DNA from 2 places in the Curvivirga sp. genome. Region 2 is predicted to be linked to the other one. Evidence: predicted binding sites of a transcription regulator. Region 2 holds the regulator's gene; the other holds the start of a gene.
What was found. The regulator LexA, encoded in region 2, represses DNA repair genes until DNA is damaged. The targets are predictions, from matches to a motif close to ATGTTCTANTTTGGTTC.
Positions count from the first base shown of each region.

Region 1: recA (recombinase RecA) is a predicted target of LexA. The motif match lies at 4,900-4,916, and genes of this name have one in related genera.

Region 1 covers NZ_CBDCOT010000009.1:2,016,873-2,027,115, forward strand. Annotated here, with positions in the region: gene ACOQOA_RS15005 (flagellar hook-basal body complex protein FliE) at 17-349, shown strand; gene fliQ (flagellar biosynthesis protein FliQ) at 403-669, shown strand; gene ACOQOA_RS15015 (flagellar biosynthetic protein FliR) at 724-1,488, shown strand; gene flhB (flagellar biosynthesis protein FlhB) at 1,495-2,601, shown strand; gene ACOQOA_RS15025 (ATP-binding protein) at 2,601-4,790, shown strand; gene recA (recombinase RecA) at 5,002-6,102, shown strand; gene alaS (alanine--tRNA ligase) at 6,378-9,035, shown strand; gene ACOQOA_RS15040 (cyclic nucleotide-gated ion channel) at 9,150-10,243, shown strand, end outside.
Region 2 covers NZ_CBDCOT010000008.1:139,553-149,795, reverse strand. Annotated here, with positions in the region: gene gltX (glutamate--tRNA ligase) at 1-265, opposite strand, end outside; gene ACOQOA_RS03325 (ComEC/Rec2 family competence protein) at 431-2,623, shown strand; gene lexA (transcriptional repressor LexA) at 2,640-3,335, opposite strand; gene glp (gephyrin-like molybdotransferase Glp) at 3,540-4,757, opposite strand; gene moaC (cyclic pyranopterin monophosphate synthase MoaC) at 4,773-5,249, opposite strand; gene trpC (indole-3-glycerol phosphate synthase TrpC) at 5,260-6,057, opposite strand; gene trpD (anthranilate phosphoribosyltransferase) at 6,057-7,079, opposite strand; gene ACOQOA_RS03295 (anthranilate synthase component II) at 7,117-7,689, opposite strand; gene ACOQOA_RS03290 (divergent polysaccharide deacetylase family protein) at 7,873-8,913, shown strand; gene trpE (anthranilate synthase component I) at 8,934-10,243, opposite strand, start outside.

The sequences.
Region 1 (10,243 bases), on a different contig from region 2:
GCCATAGGAGAGAGTGATGGCAAATATCTCAGCAGCTCAAGCGGCCGCCGCATATCGTACTAACGCCTTAAAGACTATCAACGATGCGTCTGCGATGAAGCCTGGTGATCTGTCCGGTTCTAAAGAAACTGGAAGTGATTTCTTAGGTATGGTGAAAGGTGCTGCTGAAAGTGCAATTGACGCTAATCGTCATGCTGAGCAAGTTTCCAAGGATGCTATGACAGGGAAGGCGGATCTAACAGACGTTGTGACGGCGGTTGCATCTGCTGAACAAACATTGCAAACCGTTGTAACTGTGCGCGATAAAGTCATTAGTGCATATCAAGAAATCTTAAAGATGCCGATCTAGGCATTTCTTACCTACATGCTTTTATAAAACTTACAGGATTGGTAACGCTTTAGATGACAGAACAAGAAGTTCTTGATTTTGCCCGAGAGGCAATTTTCCTTCTGTTGAAGCTCGGTTTGCCTGTAATGTTAATTGGATTAGCTGTTGGTCTGGTTGTAGCCATTTTTCAATCATTGACTCAAATTCAGGAAATGGGACTGACTTTTGTTCCCAAGATTGTAACTGTGTTCTTGGCATTATTGGTACTCTTGCCTTGGATGTTACAGATACTTCAGGATTTTATGGCTTCTGTTGGGCATAGAATTATTGGTATTGGTTAAAACTGTTGATCTTTTACTAGCTTTAAGTAGTGGGAATCTGTTAAATCCACTTTCATGTATGATATTTTAGTTCCACAAGAATTTTTTGCCTATGCCTTGGTATTCGCACGTGTCGGTGCAGTATTGATGCAAATGCCAGCTATTGGGGAAACTTATATCAGTCCGCGCATTCGTCTTATGTTTGGTATGATGTTGACTTTGATCGTGACGCCTGTAGTGCGAGACGGTTTACCAGCTATGCCAGACAGTATCCTTCTTATATTGTTACTGTTACTTGCAGAGATATTAATAGGTGTATTTATCGGTAGCATTATGCGGATTGTCATTTTAACAATGGCTACGACCGGTGCTGTAATGTCCTTTGTTTCTGGATTTGCTGCTGCGCAGGCTTTCAATCCGATGCTACAAGGACAAGGTGCGTTACATACTGTTGTGTTAACGCTTACTGCGACGGCTGTTATATTGGCGACAGATACGCATCATCTTTTGATTATGGCAACTGTGGATAGTTATCAGTTATTTAATCCGGGTGAAGTACCAATACTAGAAGATTTCTCGCAAACGATCGCACGTACTGTCGCGAGAAGTTTCGTGGTAGGTGTACAATTTGCGTCGCCTTTTTTATTAGGTGCAATTATTTATAACTCTTTACTTGGTTTATTGGCGCGTCTAATGCCTAATCTACAAATTTTCTTCGTCGCAATGCCTTTGCAAATTCTATTGGGCATTATCCTTTTTGCGTTGATTATTTCTTCGGTTATACTTTGGTTTATGCGTTACTTTACAGAAACAATAGCCCCCTTTGTTGTAGTGAGTTAAGAAGTCATGGCTGACGGTGATGATGGTGAAAAGTCGGAAGAACCCACTGCGCGCAAACTTCAAAAAGCGCGAGAAAAAGGTACTGTGGCCAATAGTAAAGAGTTGACCACGTGGTTAATGTTGTTAGGTGTAGCCCTGATTATTGGGGCGTCTGGTCCATATGTTGCGGGTGCCATTCGAGATAAATTAGTGGTTTTTATAGCTCAGGCGCATCAAGTTCCTTTTCATAGTACCGATTTGAAAGATTTTCTCTTCGATGTGATTGGTAGTGTTTTACTTATCATACTCTGGCCGATCCTTGGTTTTTTGATACTGGCATTCATGGGGAATGTTGGACAGTTTGGCTTAAAAATCTCTCTTGAAAGTATTAAGCCAAAATTTAGTAAACTTGATCCTATTAAGGGAGCTAAAAAATACTTCAATGCCAAACAACTTGTTGAGTTTGTAAAGAATATTATCAAGCTCATCGTGATTGGTTCTGCAGGCGTTATCACACTGATCCCTGATTTGGGAGTGTTACAGGCAATGCCGGGAATTGACGTCGCGTTTTTACCTCGGGAAATTTATATCCTACTTTTGAAGGTAATGACGGTTGTTTTGCTGATCTTGTTTGTAATCGCAATTGGGGATTTGGTTTTTCAGCGATATCAACACAAAAAGCAATTGCGCATGACAAAACAAGAGGTAAAAGAGGAATTTAAAAACGTCGAAGGCGACCCACAAGTAAAAGGTCGAATTCGCCAAATTCGAATGCAACGTGCTGCTGAGCGTATGATTCAGGCAGTGCCTCAGGCAGATGTTGTGGTGACGAACCCGACACATTTCGCGGTAGCGTTGGCATATGATCAAGATGCAATGGATGCTCCAAAGGTATTGGCCAAGGGGCAAGATGTCATCGCTGCGCGCATTCGTGAAATCGCTGAGGAAAATGAAATTCCAATGGTGGAGAATCCGCCTCTGGCGCGTGCTTTATATGCGACTGCCGAAGTGGATGAATATATTCCTGAAGAACATTATAAGCCTGTCGCTGAAGTTATTTCTTACGTTTACAATTTACGTTCACGCGGTAAGACAAAGGGACGCATGGGTAAGCCTGAACAAGCGAGATTGTAATGAAACGCGTATTATCGAAATCTGAGAATACGCGACCGGCTAAACATTCCTATTGGCATGACTTACTTGTATTGATGGGGGTAATATCTTTGTGCCTTGCAGTGGGATTTTTCTTACATCTGGAAGGTACAAAATATGCCGTAATCTTTGTCGTTATTGCCTCTGTATTTTTAGGTGGTCTATTTTTCTTGTTTCAAAATAGGCGGCTGAGTCGTGAGCTTTCGCAAATACAGTGTGAATTATTGTTGCATAACAAGCAGGAAGAGTTTTTTGAGTTCTCCTTTGCATTAGAAAATACCAAAGGACAACTTGAATTTGTAAATGATAGATTTCGAGAATTGTTCTTTCCCGTTATAGAAGTTCTCCAAAGAAATATACCGAATTATGAACATCGTCCCTTCGATTTATTGGAAGATAGTGAGGTATATGATCTGGATCTTAAGACCGTAAGCTTGGAAGAATTACAGGCGCGACTGGACCGTGAGGGACAATTAGAGTTCCTGATTCAGTCTTCACATCAATTGGGTCATCCACGAATGCTTATGAGGGTTTCTCCATTTGATGATAGAGGTACGTTAATATGGTCGTGTTTACCAGAATCCAAAGAGTCTCAAAAGTATTATAACTCCCGCAAGCGTTTGGATTTCCTAAATGAGTTTATGGAAAATGCGCCATTTGGCCTTTTTAGCTGTAATTTTGACCTCATTTTGCAAGAGATGAATCCTAGTGCGCGTGAAGCCTTTGGTGAGTTTTATGCAAAAGGAAGTAGTTGTATAGAAGCATTTCATCCTGAAGATCAGACTAAGTTGGAGGATTATCTAAAACAATTCTTCGAAGATAAGAACGTTCCTGCACATAGTATAGATGTTCGTATGAAAAACAGTATGGAAACAGTGTTTTCTATAAATGTATTACGATCGGTTGATAGTCAGAAACGTGATGCAGAACTTCTTGTCAGTATGACTGACGTAACTGAAAGAATGCGTCTTGAAAGTCAGTTTACACAATCACAGAAGATGCAAGCGGTCGGTCAGCTAGCTGGCGGCGTCGCACATGATTTCAATAATATGTTGACGGCAATTATAGGCTTTTGTGATCTGTTACTTCTCCGTCACCGCCCTGGTGATGCGTCTTTTGTAGACACGATGCAAATCAAACAAAATGCTAATCGTGCTGCGGGATTGGTTCGTCAGCTTTTGGCTTTTTCCCGGCGTGAAGAAGTGGAACCACGAAATCTTAATATAGTCGACATTTTCTCAGAAATTTCCTCTTTGTTAAATCGTTTAATAGGGGACAACATTGAGTTGGATGTTTTGCATGGACGCGATTTAGGGCGGGTGAAATTTGATCAGGTACAATTTGAGCAAATGATCATTAACTTAGCTGTGAATGCACGTGATGCAATGCCTCAAGGAGGACGTCTGTCTATCCAGACAGATCAATTTACTGCCAAGAAACCTTATCCGATACGTGATGAGATAATGCCTGCCGGCGATTATATCAGTATTAGTGTTGCAGATACCGGGATTGGCATAACGAAGGAGAACCTCAGTAAGATTTTTGACCCCTTCTTTACAACTAAAGATGTAGGTGAAGGAACTGGACTAGGGTTATCAATGGTTTTCGGAGCTGTACGACAAGCAAAAGGTTATATTTATGTGCATAGTTCCGGTGAAAATAAAGGAACGACTTTCGTTATTTACCTGCCGAAAATAGATGCGTCAGAAGAAGAAATGGACGATACGTTGCTGGAAGATATTGCCGAACAAGACAATACAGGAGGCGGTTCCATTTTACTGGTTGAGGACGAAGATGCGGTAAGATTATTCGCGGCGCGGGCTTTGCGTTCTAAGGGATATCGTGTAACGGAGGCGCGTTCCGGGGAGGTTGCTCTTACCTTGTTAGAAGAACAAGAAGAAAAATTTGATTTACTTGTTACTGATATGATGATGCCAAAAGTGAGCGGTGTCGAAGTTATTCATGTTACACGCCAACGATTTCCCGAAATTCCAGTTATATGCATCTCTGGATATACCAGAGAGACAGTTGCAGCAGATTTATCTAATTTAGCCCATATCTACTTTCTTCCAAAACCATTCAGCTTGAAACAATTAGCGACACGAGTAAAGGAAGCCGTCGATTCGGTCGAAACACCGGATGATGATTATAAGAATTTACCTCTTGGATAGAAAAGAACAGATTCTTATTTGGAATCTTTAATGAGAACATCTAGTAAATAATTAGTATTATTAAAGAGAACATATTTCTATAACATTGAAAATTAATGATATTTAATGAGAATAAAAAAAGAACTTGCGTAATGAGAACATTTGCGGCACATTGCGTTTAGATGAAGCCCGTTGCAACAGGGGAAAGCCTATGAGAAAAGGGAATGAAGCAATGTCGCAACCGCAATTACGTTTAGTGGATAAAGATACTATGGATAAGCAAAAAGCATTAGAAGCTGCGCTGAGTCAGATTGAGCGCTCTTTTGGTAAAGGTTCCGTGATGAAATTGGGCCAGCAGCAACATTTGGATGTTGAGGCTATTTCTACAGGCTCTCTCGGGTTGGATATCGCATTAGGTATTGGTGGACTTCCTAAGGGACGTATCATTGAGGTTTTCGGTCCAGAAAGTTCGGGTAAGACAACATTGGCGTTACATTGTGTTGCGGAAGCTCAGAAAGCTGGTGGTACTTGTGCCTTTGTTGATGCTGAACACGCGCTGGATCCTGCTTATGCCAAGAAACTTGGTGTTGATGTTGATGAGTTGTTGATCTCTCAACCAGATGCGGGTGAGCAAGCGTTGGAAATTGCAGATACATTGGTACGTTCTGGTGCTATTGATGTTTTGGTTGTAGATTCCGTTGCCGCATTGGTGCCACGTGCAGAATTAGAAGGTGAGATGGGGGATACCCATGTTGGTCTTCAAGCGCGTTTGATGTCTCAAGCACTTCGTAAATTAACAGGCTCCATCAATCGTTCTAATTGTATGGTGATCTTCATCAACCAAATTCGTATGAAAATTGGTGTGATGTTTGGTAACCCTGAAACCACAACAGGTGGTAATGCGCTGAAATTCTATGCATCAGTACGTTTGGATATTCGTCGTATCGGTCAGGTAAAAGATCGTGATGACGTAACAGGTAATCAAACCAGAGTGAAGGTTGTAAAAAATAAGGTCGCACCGCCATTCCGCGTTATTGAATTCGATATCATGTATGGTGAAGGTATTTCCAAAATGGGTGAAATTCTGGACCTCGGTGTGAATGCGGGGATCGTTGATAAATCTGGCGCTTGGTTCTCCTATAATGGTCAACGTATCGGTCAAGGGCGTGAGAATGCCAAGAATTTCTTGCGCGAAAATATGGATATGACCAATGAGATTGAGCGTAAGGTTCGTGAGAATGCAGGTATTTTGGACAGTGCTATGTTGGAGGGGCCATCTGATTCAGAGAAGGCTGACGCCAACTTGAATCCGGATGATGATCCAACAAAATAAATCAAATATGATTTAATGAAATTTAAAGCCCTGTGCGTTAAAACCACAGGGCTTTTTCTTTGATGCTTATAGTTAGGACCGTTTGTGAAAGCTTACAAATTTGTCATAGTTTTAGAAAAAATGTTTTTTAAGCGTTGATTGGGATTTAAAAGTGTCTTTTTTCTTGCTTGTCCGCGCTAGATCAGTATCAAACTACTAAACCAATTTACTAGGCAAATTTGTCAGAGCGATAGAGCTCTATATTTGAAAATAAGATTTTTGAGTCAGGTAGAAAAATGACAACAGCTAATGACATTCGTTCAACCTTTTTGAACTATTTTGAAAAGAATGAACATGCAGTGGTGGATTCCTCTCCGCTGGTACCACGTAATGATCCGACATTGATGTTTACCAATGCCGGAATGGTGCAGTTTAAGAATGTCTTCACAGGCGCGGAAACACGCGACTATAAACGTGCGACGACTTCTCAAAAATGTGTGCGCGCAGGTGGTAAGCATAACGATCTCGAGAATGTGGGCTATACAGCACGCCATCATACTTTCTTTGAAATGTTGGGGAATTTTTCCTTTGGGGATTATTTCAAAGACCAAGCAATCGAGATGGCTTGGAATCTGGTAACCAAAGGTTTCGATATTCCACAAGATAAGTTGTTGGTAACGGTCTATTCCGAAGATGAAGAAGCAGCAGGTCTATGGCGTAAGATTGCTGGTTTGTCTGATGATAAAATCATTCGTATCCCAACATCTGACAATTTCTGGCAAATGGGTGACACTGGCCCATGCGGCCCATGTACAGAAATTTTCTATGATCATGGCGATCATATTTGGGGTGGTCCTCCAGGAAGTCCAGAAGAGGATGGCGATCGTTTTATCGAAATCTGGAATTTGGTCTTTATGCAGTATGAACAGATCGAACCAGGTAACCGTGTTGATCTACCTAATCCATCTATTGATACAGGAATGGGATTGGAGCGTATTGCTGCTTTGTTACAAGGCAAGCATAACAACTATGACATCGATATCTTCCGTGCGATCATTGAAACATGTGCGGATTTAACAGGTGTTGACGCAGATGGTGATCAAGCAGCTTCCCATAAAGTTATTGCCGATCACTTACGTGCATCTTCCTTCTTGATTGCAGATGGCGTATTGCCTTCCAATGAAGGACGTGGGTATGTATTACGTCGTATTATGCGTCGTGCAATGCGCCATGCATATTTGCTAGGGGCACGTGATCCACTAGTTCACAAATTGGTACCATCTCTAATTTCCAAAATGGGTGGTCATTTTGGCGAATTGAAACGTGCGGAATCCTTGATCACCGAAACATTAAAACTGGAAGAACAGCGTTTCGGTCGTACCTTGGAAAAAGGTTTGCGTTTGCTTGAAGGTGAAACAGATAAGCTTGGGGATAAAGAAGCCCTTCGTGGCGATGTGGCTTTCACTTTATATGACACATATGGTTTCCCATTGGATCTAACCCAAGATATCCTTCGTGGTCAGGGACGTACTGTTGATCAAGCTGGTTTTGATGAAGCAATGGCTGAGCAAAAAGCTAAAGCGCGTGCTGCTTGGGCTGGATCTGGTGATCAAACAACAGAAACAGTTTGGTTTGAAGTAAAAGAAGAAACTGGCGCGAGTGAATTCTTAGGCTATGAAACTGAGCGAGCGGAAGGTGTCGTTTCTGCGATCGTTGCTGATGGCAAACCTGTACAGGAAGCAAAACAAGGCGATAAAGTAAGCTTGTTGGCGAACCAAACCCCGTTTTATGGTGAATCTGGTGGTCAGATGGGTGATATGGGTGTCATTCTTTCTGCTGATGGGGCGGAGTTTAAAGTATCCGATACTTTGAAGAAGGTAGATGGTCTTCATGTTCATGTTGGTGAAGTGACCAAAGGTAACTTTAAGGTTGGTGAAAGCCTCGACATGTTAGTTGATGGTGATCGCCGTACGAAACTAAAAGCAAATCATTCCGTGACTCACTTGGCACATGAAGCATTAAGACGCGTCTTAGGTGATCATGTAACTCAGAAAGGTTCTTTGGTCGCGGCTGAGGGAATGCGGTTTGACTTTGCGCATCAAAAAGCGATGACTGCAGAAGAAATTTCTGAAGTTGAAAATATCGTAAACCGTCAAATCCGTGAAAACTCCTCTGTTGCAACTCGTCAAATGACACCAGATGCGGCTATTGAAGAAGGCGCGATGGCGCTATTTGGTGAGAAATACGGTGAAGAAGTTCGCGTGGTTTCAATGGGGAGTTCGGATGCCGAAACAAAATCTGGTGTCTATTCAACAGAACTTTGTGGCGGCACCCATGTTGAACGCACAGGTGATATTGGTTTCTTTAAGATTTCGAATGAAACAGCTGTTGCTGCAGGTGTGCGTCGTATCGAATGTCTAACAGGTCAGGCCGCTATGGATTATGTGAATTCACATGATGCGAAGTTAGGTGAGATGGCTGCTGTCCTGAAAGCTAAACCATTAGATGTTGCTGATCGAGTGTATAACTTGATTGAAGAACGGAAGAAGTTAGAGAAAGAAGTTGCTGATCTTCGCCAGAAATTGGCTGTAAGCGGTGGTGGTTCTTCTAACAAACAAGAAGCTAAGGAAGTAAATGGCGTTAATTATCTTGGACGCGTACTTTCAGATATTCCGGCAAAAGAGTTAAAACCTTTGGTCGATGCAATGAAAAAAGAGATTAAATCTGGTGTTATCGCAGCCGTATCGGTTTCTGATGGTAAAGGCTCTATTGTTGTTGGGGTTACTGATGACTTAACAGATAAGTTTTCCGCTGTGGATTTAGTACGTCTTGGTTCAGCTGCAATGGGTGGTAAAGGCGGTGGTGGCCGCCCTGATATGGCGCAAGCCGGTGGTCCTGACGGTCATGCTGCTGATGCTGCGGTATCAGCGATTGAGGCTGGTTTAGCAGGCTAATTAATTTTATTTTCAGATGAATTTAGGTGAGCCGGGAATAGGAAGAGCTATTCCCGGTTTTTCTTTAAGGGAATTTAGTTGCACGAATTTTTGATTATTCTATGATCCCTATCTATGAGTATATTACGTAAAAGATTGTTTTTATTACTAGAAGGTTGGGGGCAAGCCAGTCTTGCTGGACGTATTATTGATGGCATTCTGATTTCACTGATTTTAGTGAATATTGCGGCCTTAACACTTTCTTCAATTCACAGTTGGGCGCTAAAGTATCAGACCTTGTGGGTTGCGATTGAGATATTCTCCGTGATTGTGTTTACCGCAGAATATTTAGCACGCATATGGGTTTGTGTAGATAATCCTGAAAATATTGATCTTCCTTCGTGGAAGGCGCGATTTAAATGTATTTTTAAGCCAATTATGATTGTCGATCTTTTGGCGATCCTTCCCTTATATTTCTTCTTATTTGGCTTTGTTGGTTTGGCAGATATGCGTTATCTGCGCATTTTCCGGGTTTTACGCATTATGAAACTGGTTCGTTATTCCCCAGCTATGCAGATCATGGGTACTGTCTTACATGCCGAAAAGCGTGCTATATTCTCCGCCCTAATGATCGGGCTTGTTGTTTTATTTCTTGCATCTTCAGTTATTTATGCAGTGGAAGGCCATATTCAACCTGATGCATTTGGGTCTATACCTTCATCCATGTGGTGGGCCATGGCAACATTGACCACTGTTGGATATGGAGATGTTACGCCGATCACATTAACAGGTAAGATTGTTGGTGGATTTGTGATGCTTATGGGGATCGGGGTTTTCGGTCTTTGGGCTGGTATCATGGCATCCGGCTTTTCAGAAGAATTACGGCGCCGTGGTTTTCAGGTGCAATGGCAGATGATTGCGCAAAATCCTATCTTTGCCAGCCTATCAGCCAAAGAAGTGTTAGATGTCTCTCGCGAAGTGAAACCAGTTACATTGCAGTCAAATTATTTGATCCTTCGTAAAAATGTAAAAGCGGATCGGGTGTTCTTTGTTGTTTCCGGTCATGTGGAAGCCGAGTTACCTAAAGGAACAGAAATCCTTAAAAATGGGGATTACTTTGGCGAACTTGGAATTTTACATGGCGGATTAACCTCAACCACATTTGTGACATTGGATGAAGTGCAACTTTTGGAAATGGGACGACGTAGTTTTGAAGAATTGCTCGCACG
Region 2 (10,243 bases):
GTCGCTTTGCTACTTCTACGTGGCGATCAGCATTTTGAGTTTGAAAAACTGGCTTATCATCTGCACCTAACCCTAGCCAATCTAAGCCATCAAGGATGGCGTCAATTGCCTCATCTGTTGAGCGTTTTTTATCTGTATCCTCAATTCGTAGAAGGTATTTGCCGCCATGGTGACGTGCGAAAAGCCAGTTAAACAAGGCTGTACGGGCGCCGCCGATATGAAGAAAACCGGTTGGGGAAGGGGCAAAACGTGTGACTACAGACATAATGTTTTCCTGAAAGAAGAAGGATTTAAATGATTAAAATAATTTCTAGAGCGGGGTTTAGCATATTTATCTAGTAAAATGCAAAAGGGGAATTCTATAATCTCTAGGTCTTCCTTCATTATTTCTCTTGATGTAGTGTAAAGTTAACTAAACGGGGGAAGATAATTGTTGCAGGCAAATAAGTATATTACAGATATACTCGACTTTAGGATGTTTTCATCGCTGCATGAACATGTATCTAACGTCATTACTATTGAAATAAACCGAGTTAGTCTTTGGCGTCCAGTTTTTCTTGGGATTGGTATCTTACTTTATTTTAACGCGAATTTATCCGGTGATTTAGGTTGGAAAAGTATTTTGGTTATTTTTCCTGTGATCCTACTTATTTATTTAACTTATAAAAAATCGCATTCTCTTTTAAGATTAGGGTTATCTAGTATATTATTGATAATAATCGGTTTTTTATTGACTGAGTTTCGTAGTTATATGGTCGCTGCACCTGTTGTTCAAAAGCAAATTAAACATGTGAGTATTCAAGGAAATATACAAAACATCGAATTGTATGAGAATAAGTATCGTTTAATTATAGCAGATATTGTTAGTGAAGAATTTATATCCAATCAAACACCACATAAAATAAGAGTTTCTATTCCTTCCTCCCATATGGAGAATGATTTACAGATTGGGGATAGGATCTCCCTGAAAGTGAGCTTACGGCCGCCACCTAATCCTTCGACGCCTGGTAGTTATGATTTTGCTAGAGCCATGTGGTTCAAAGGTATTGGTGGTATAGGTTATAGCACTAGCAAAATTACCTTGTTAGAACATCAAAGAAACCAAGGTTTATGGGATGTTTTCACTTCTAAGTTAACTGGTTTTAGATATTATGTTACTCAACAATTTTTAAAACCGAGTCAGTTTCAGAATAGTAATTTACCAGGGGTAAGGGCGGCTTTAGTCACAGGTGAACGTAGCCAGATAACTTCCCATACATATGATGTTATACGTGATGCTGGATTAGCTCACTTATTAGCGATCTCAGGATTACATCTTGGCTTGATAGCTGTTTTGGTTTTTGGCGGATTGCGACTGTTATGGTCTTGTATTCCATTAATAGTATTGAATTTTAATACAAAAAAATATGCGGCTATATGTGCAATTTTTGTGTGTTTTGGATATATGCTTTTATCGGGTTTAACTATTCCAAGTCAGCGTGCATTCCTAATGTTAAGTGTGGCTTTTCTTGGAGTTGTTTTAGATCGTAATGTTATCTCATTACGTCTTGTTTCATTTGCGGCCTTGATTGTTCTGCTTATACATCCAGAAGCAATATTAACGGCTAGTTTCCAATTGTCATTTGCTGCGGTTATCGGGTTGGTTTCAGTTTATGAAGTGAGTTATATGAAAGACTTATATACTTATCTTCAACAAAATTATTTTAAAAGAATGATGGGGTATTTTCTGTTTCTATGTATAACAACCATCATAGCGACATTGGCAACGGCACCTTTATCTACCTATCATTTTGGACAATTGGCGAGTTACGGTATTTTAAGTAATTTGATTGCAGTTCCATTAATGGGGATGATTGTAATGCCCTCCGCGTTAATGGCATTTATTCTTATGCCATTTGGTTTGGAGGCTGTCGGGCTATATGGAATGGACTTTGGTCTATCTATTATTTTGGAAATAGCAATATGGGTTTCTCAGCTTGAAGGCGCTGTTATTCATATCAGCCGCTATAATCCCGCAATTTTAACTATTATTATAGTATCATGCCTTTGGTTATGTTTATGGAAAAGTATAATCCGTTTCCTGGCAATACCTTTCGCCATATTTTCATCCTTGATTCTGTATTTACCTATCGACAAAGAAATACTTATTTCGTCTCAGGAGCAATTATTCGGAGTTTATTTAAATGGATCAGATGCCTATATAACAACTTCCAACCGACATCAGTTCATCAAAGATCAATGGAAGGACCGGTGGGCTATTGATGAATTTCAACCTCTATCTGCATTAGGTAAGAAAATTGAGTATATACTTATTGGTTTTAATGAAGATATATGCACAAAGAATGGCTGTCGATTATTCTTAGATGATCATTTAGTCTTCTATACAATATCAAAATCGAACGCATTAGAAGCTTGTGACATTCCAAATAGTATCGTGATTTATCCTGTTGGTTTTATCAATTGCGACGATAAAGATGTCATAGTTATTGATCGCGGAGATATAATTAGAAACGGCGGGTATAAGATTTCGTCTGTTAATGGAGAACTTGATATTCAAAGTGTTCTTGAAGATAGATCTAACTACCCGTGGCAGCTAGTCAGAAATAAAAAAGGGAGCAGTTGAAGCTCCCTTAAAAATCTTAATATTTACGTAGCAAACCAACAAGCCGACCCTGAACATCAACCTGGTCCGGTCCGTAAATCTGTGTGCGATATTTAGCGTTGGCAGGTTCCAATTCAATTTGACCTGCATTTTTGATGAAACGCTTTAATGTCACCTCTTCATGCTCGACAAGAGCAACAACAATATCGCCATTTACAGCTGTTTCTGTGCGTTCAATGATAACTGTATCACCATCAAGGATACCTGCCTCAATCATTGAATCACCATCAACTTCCAGCGCATAATGATCACCCTTACCAAGCAAGGTCACAGGTACTTCAACAAGCATAGATTGATCGCGTAAGGCTTCAATAGGTGTGCCTGCAGCAATACGTCCATATAATTGTAACTGAACGGAGTTACCGCTGCCGCGCAACATGGACTTACGTGTCCCTAATTCTTGACGGCGAATACTTTCCACACGACGGTTACGGACAGGTAGCTCTTCAGGAGAGGTGTTTTCAGGGAGTTTAATAACTTCCAGAGCGCGAGCACGGTGGGGAAGACGGCGTAGAAAACCACGTTCTTCCAAACCTGTAATCAAACGATGAATACCGGATTTAGATTTTAGTTCAAGTGCATCTTTCATTTCATCAAAAGATGGGGACACACCAGAATCCTGAAGTCGTTCATGAATGAATAGCAATAAATCATATTGTTTGCGCGTCAGCATTTTATTTTCTCCTGACTACCAAATTCTTTACGATTTTGTTCTTTTAATGAATTGAAATGGTAATCAATTTAAATGTAAAGAATAGGTAGTTATGTAGAACAAACTGTAAACTAATACTGTTCTACTTGTGTTCGCATATACTGTCAAGCGCTTGTTGATATTTTGGTTTCGTAATGAAAAGTTGTATTTTAATATCAATCTCTTCTATAGAGAAAGTAAGCTATTTGGTAACTCTAACACTTCAACCATATCACCTTTTTTTATCGCCTTTGCGAAAGGTGGGCGAATAACTAGTGCTTGGGCTTTGGCTAATTTTGCAAGCATGGCACTATCTTGCTTTGAATATGGTGTTGCAATTAATTCACCATTGTCTCCAACATCAACGACTGAACGAAGGTAATCTTCACGTTGATCATTTTCATCAAGATCACAACCAATTTTCGCTATTTTCTTTGAATGAAAGATTTCCGCATGTAGTCCAAGCATTTTTGCAAGAGCAGGGGCAACAAACATCACTGAACAAACAAGTGTTGATACGGGATTTCCTGGTAAACCCAACATTGGCGTGCCATTTAGCTGACCAAAAATTAGTGGTTTTCCTGGGCGCATAGCAATTTTATAAAAATTAATATCTAGGCCATTTTTACCTAAAACGGATCGAATAAGATCGTGATCTCCAACGGATGCACCACCTGTCGTTATTAACAAATCAGCTGAAGCTGCACCTGCTGCCATATTTTTCAAACTTTCAGGGGTGTCCTTTGCAACGCCCAGCAAGATTGGTTTCCCGCCAAGGGTTTTGATTGCAGCAGCTAAACCCAAACTATTTGAGCTTACAACCTGATTAGGGCCGACAGGGTCACCTGGCATTACCACTTCATCACCTGTGGCAAGAATAGCAACAGTGGGTTTCTTATGGACCATGATCCATGGTCGATTCATAGCAGCAGCAAGGGCCACATCACGGGCGGTTAACAAACGCCCTTTTTGCAATAGTATATCACCTTCAGCAAAGTCGAGGCCGGCTGGGCGAATAAAACGTCCTTCCGGTTCTGATTGAAGGATAGTTACTTGCTCACCCTCACGTTCAGTATTCTCTTGTATTACGATACAATCAGCACCTTTGGGGACGGGCCCGCCTGTAAAGATACGTATAGCTTCACCGGATTTTACTTCAGCATTGTAAGAGCCACCTGCTGGCGCTTCGCCAGCAACAGAAAGGGTTGTCGGTACAGATTGAATATCAGTATGTTTAACAGCGTATCCATCCATCGCAGAAACATCCATGGGTGGCTGGGTGCGACGTGCGCTCAAATCTTCTGCTAGAACACGACCAACGGCTTCTGTTAACGGAATTTGCTCCGCGGGCATGGTTTCAATATTGTTAAGAATATTAGATTGAGCGTCTTTTACTGAGAGCATGAATATATCCGATAACTATTGAGCCGTATAATCGCCCGACTTACCGCCCGCCTTGTGAACGAGACGAATATTAGTAATTTGCATTGATTTTTCAGCGGCTTTCAACATGTCATATACAGTTAAAGCAGCTACAGAAACTGCTGTTAAGGCTTCCATCTCAACACCTGTGCGCCCTTTAAGCTTACAAGTTGCCTCAATATCAACAGCATAATCTTGCTCATTAAGCTCCAACGTGACTTTTACAGATGTTAGGGCGAGGGGATGGCATAAAGGAATAAGATCCGGTGTTTTCTTTGCCCCCATGATGCCGGCAAGTTGGGCAACTGTTAAAGGGTCTCCTTTTTTTACATCACCGACCTTAATTAAGTTTAATGTTTCTGGTGACATCGAGACCTGACCACGTGCAGTTGCAATACGTTCTGTAACCTCTTTTGGTGAAACATCCACCATTACAGCATTACCATCTTGATCAATATGCGTTAAATTTGACATATAACTTCCTTTAAGCCGCACCAAGTAAGGCTTTAGTTGCTGATGTAACATCTTCTTTTCGCATTAAAGATTCACCAACTAAGAAACAGCTTGCGCCAATTTTCGACATGCGTAAAAGATCATCATGTGAATAGAGGCCACTTTCAGCGACTAAAAGACGGCCATCATCCAATACGGTGGAAGCCAATTCTTCGGTTGTTGCTAAATCAATATCCAGAGTTTTCAAATTGCGATTGTTTACGCCCATTAATGGGGACTTTAACTTCATCGCACGTTCCAATTCCTCAGCATTATGAACTTCAATTAACACATCCATATTTAGGTCATGTGCAACTGTTTCTAGCTCCAATGCTTGACTATCAGATAAGCAGGCCATAATCAGCAATATACAATCAGCGTTGATCGCGCGGGCTTCATATATTTGATAAGGATCCAACATAAAGTCTTTGCGAAGAACGGGGAGTTGACATGCCTCGCGTGCAGATTTCAAAAAATCTTCGTGACCTTGGAAGTATGGTTGATCAGTTAAGATAGATAAACAAGTCGCACCGCCTGCTTCATACGCTTGAGCGAGTTCAGCTGGATGAAAATCTTCACGGATCAACCCTTTGGATGGGGACGCTTTCTTAATCTCGGCTATCAATCCATATTCATCACTATCTGCTTTTGCTTTTAATGCATTGTAAAAGCCACGCACAGGTAAGGCAGTTTTTGACAATTGCATCATCTCATTTTCTGAGATTTTACTTTTACAAGATGTTATATGTTTTTGTTTTTCTACACAAATATTTGCGAGTACGTCGCTCATTATTTTAATCCTGCGATTTCTACGAGTTTTGCTAAAGCAGCTTTTGCCTGACCATTGTCAATGGAGGCAGAGGCAATTGAGATACCGTTTTTCATGTCATCTGCCTTACCAGCAACAACCAAAGATGCTGCCGCGTTATATAGAACAACGTCGCGATATGCACCATTTTCACCATCTAACAATCGGGTGATCGCAGCGGCATTTTCCTCAGGCGTCCCACCACGTAGGTCTTCAAGTGTAACTTCATTCAAACCAACATCAGAAGGATGCATTTCAAACCTGTTTAATCTACCATCTTTGTATTCACAAATCTGGGATGTTCCAGTTGTGCTTAATTCATCCAAGCCATCCGCACCATGAACAACCCATGCATGTTCTGCCCCTAAATCACCAAGCGTTTGCGCCATTAGATCAATAGTATCAGCGCGATAAGTACCAATCATATAGCGTTTTACAAGAGCTGGGTTTGATAATGGGCCAAGTAAATTAAAGATTGTGGGCACGCCCATTTCAATGCGGGTTGGTCCCACGTTACGCATTGCTCCATGATGACGTTGTGCCATCAAGAAACCAATATTGGCTTCGCGCATTGCTTTTTCAACATTCTCAAAATCTGTATCTAAGTCCAAGCCAAGGCAAGCCAAAGCATCAGCTGTGCCGGATTTTGATGAAGAGGCACGATTACCATGTTTTGCGACGGTCACACCAGAACCAGCTACCACAATGGCCGTAGCGGTTGAGATATTAAGGGTGTGAGCCATATCACCACCAGTGCCTACAATGTCAATTGCACCGTCAGGAGCTGACACAATATGAGCCTTCGCACGCATGGTTTTTACTGCGCCTGTGATTTCATCTTGCGTTTCACCGCGAAGCTTTAAACCCATGAGAAAAGCGCCCATTTGTGAAGGTGTCGCATCACCAGACATCATAATATCAAAAGCTTGGGCAGCCTCATCAACATTAAGGGTCTCATTGTTCGCAATCTTTTTCACAAAATGTTTGAAATCAGGCATATCCATTTTCTGATCCGATCTCTCTATTACTATATAACGATTTTTATTGTTTCGTAATGTTAATGAAGTTTTGCAAAATTGTATGCCCACCTTCAGAGGCAATGCTTTCCGGATGAAATTGAACGCCATGCAACTCGTAATCACGATGTTGAAGCCCCATAATAACTCCATCTTCAGTCTCTGCCGTAATTTCCAGACAATCGGGCAGGGTTTCTTTTTCCACCACCAAACTATGATAGCGTGTACATGGAACACTACTATTCACGCCTTTAAATACACCTTTATTATCATGCAAAACCGTTGAAACTTTACCATGCATTGGAGGTGATAAACGGATGATCTTACCCCCGAAAGCCTGACCTATTGATTGGAGCCCAAGACAAACTCCCATTAAAGGGATTTTACCTGCAGCTGCCTTGATCAAATCCAAACAGATACCTGCACGTTCTGGATCACAGGGACCAGGAGAAATGACAATTCCATCAGGCTGAAGAGCCATAGCCTCATCAACGGTAAGGGCATCATTACGATGAACTACTGTTTCTGCACCTAAATCGCCCAGATAATGAACCAAGTTATACGTAAAGCTATCGTAATTATCGATCATCAAAAGCATGATTTTACCCTGTAAGAATAGTCAAACTCATATTTCTTAAAGGAATTTATAGCAGTCTTCATCGACCAAACAAGCTGACATCCACACAAGTGAGCTTTTTTTCTATATAATTTGCGAAATGGTTTTAGAATCGCGTAATTTTGTATTGATCTTGTTTCTATCTTTAAGGTTTAAAATTTCATCATGAAGCTACGAATGTTTTCTATCATTCTCGTAATACTCATACTCGGTGCAGCCAGCGGCTTACTCCTTGGTGAATTATTGGTTAATGATAATGAGAATGGAAGCGAACAGGCACAGATACCGACTAAAGAACAATCAAAGGTAAGCGAAGATATCCTCGAAGAGCCTATCTCCACCTATGAAGATGTTTTACCAAGTAATATTCCGGAGATTGATCACGATTTGGAAATAGCAATATTGCCCGATGAAGTTATTTTGCCAGAACCTGTCGAAGAGCCGGAACAAAAAGCATGGGAAATTAATGCCTTACCTTTTGACATGCATAAGATTGATGGTCGTCCAGCCATAGCAATTGTTATTGATGATGTTGGCGTGGCCCAGTCATGGACGAGGAAAGCAATCCAAATGCCTGCACCAATGACCATGTCCTTTATTCCTTATGGCCGCAATCTAGATGAACATGTTGCTAATGCCCGTGCGATTGGCCATGAAATTATGCTGCATTTACCAATGGAACCTAAAAATCCTGATGTAAACCCAGGTGATAATGCGCTAATGACCAGCCTTGATGGTATCGAACTGGTGGATAGAATGCTTTGGAATCTTGAGCAATTTGAAGGGTATATGGGTGTAAACAATCATATGGGGAGTAAATTCACCGCAAATGCAGAGGGTATGGGGATTGTTTTAAATGAGATGAAATTGCGGGGATTATCATTCATTGACTCCGTAACTTCTGGAGATACTGTAGGATATAAGATTGCTCAAGCCATTGGTGTTCCAACAACAACCCGCGATATCTTTCTCGATCATGTCAGAACGGAAGAAGCCATATGGAAGCAGCTAACTAAGGTTGAAACTCTGGCGCAAGAAAAAGGAACCGTATTGGCTATCGGGCACCCTCATAAAGAAACCATTAAAGTGTTGAGTGAATGGGCTCAGGACTTGGAGGCACGTGGTTTTATCATGGTACCTGCAAGTGTAATTCTTAAAATAAGAAACGGCTACCCATCTAAAGATGTTGTAGCCGTTCAAGATTAAATTAATTAATAATTCGAATCTTAATTACTGCTATTAGAAGCAAAACGAACTGCTTCTTGGGCTGCACGTACCAGTGCCTTAGATTTGTGATGACATTCCATATATTCTGATTCCGGATCAGAATCAGCAACAATACCTGCACCTGCTTGAACAAACATCTTTCCATCTTTTACAACGGCCGTGCGAAGGGCGATACAAGTGTCCATATCCCCATCTGCACCAAAATAACCAATGCAACCTGCGTAAATACCACGTTTTTCTTTTTCTAGTTCATCAATGATTTCCATTGCTCGAACTTTTGGGGCACCAGAGACGGTTCCTGCAGGAAAGCCTGCCATTAAGGCTTCCAAGGCATCCATATCGTCACGAATTTCACCTTCAACATTGGAGACGATATGCATGACGTGACTGTAATTTTCGATAAAGAATTTATCTGTTACGTTTACTGAGCCAATCTTTGAAACACGCCCTACATCGTTACGACCCAAATCCAATAACATCAAATGTTCAGCACATTCTTTTTCATCAGCTAATAAATCTGCTGCTAATGCTTTGTCTTCAGCAGGTGTCGCACCGCGCGGACGTGTACCAGCAATTGGGCGAATAGTTACTTTGTCATCCCTTACACGTACCAAAATTTCAGGGCTCGACCCAACAATGGAGAAATCTTTGAAATTTAAATAGAAAAGGAAAGGGGATGGATTTGTGCGACGCAAAGCGCGATATAAAGCGAAAGGCGGCAATTCAAACGGTGTTTCAAAACGTTGGCTTAAAACTACCTGAAAAATATCGCCAGCCAAAATATACTCTTTGGCCTTGGCAACCATATCAAAGAATTCTTCACGACTAGTATTAGAAGCAGCTTCAGGTAAATCCATATCTTTACTGATTGCATAGTTACCATGAGGGATAGCACGTGTGAAATCACCGCGAATTTCTTCTAGACGCTCATGTGCTAGCTCATAGGCAGCATTCGCAGAAATACCATCTTCCGGCCGCACGGGGGTAACAACTGTCACCATATCTTCAATGCTATCGAAAACTGCCATTACGGTTGGACGTACAAAAATACCATCCGGGGTATTCATACTATCAGGATTTACATCGGGTAGCTTTTCAACCAAGCGAACAGAATCATATGACATGTAACCTACCAGACCAGCTGCCATCGGTGGAAGGTTTTCCGGTAATTCAATACGAGACTCTTCTGCAAGAGAATCTAATGATTCTAATGTTGGTTTTTCTTCAGGGAGGAAACTATGAGCATCGATCCGGGCTTTACGATTGATTTCTGCTTTGTTTCCAAAACAACGCCAGATGATATCAGGTT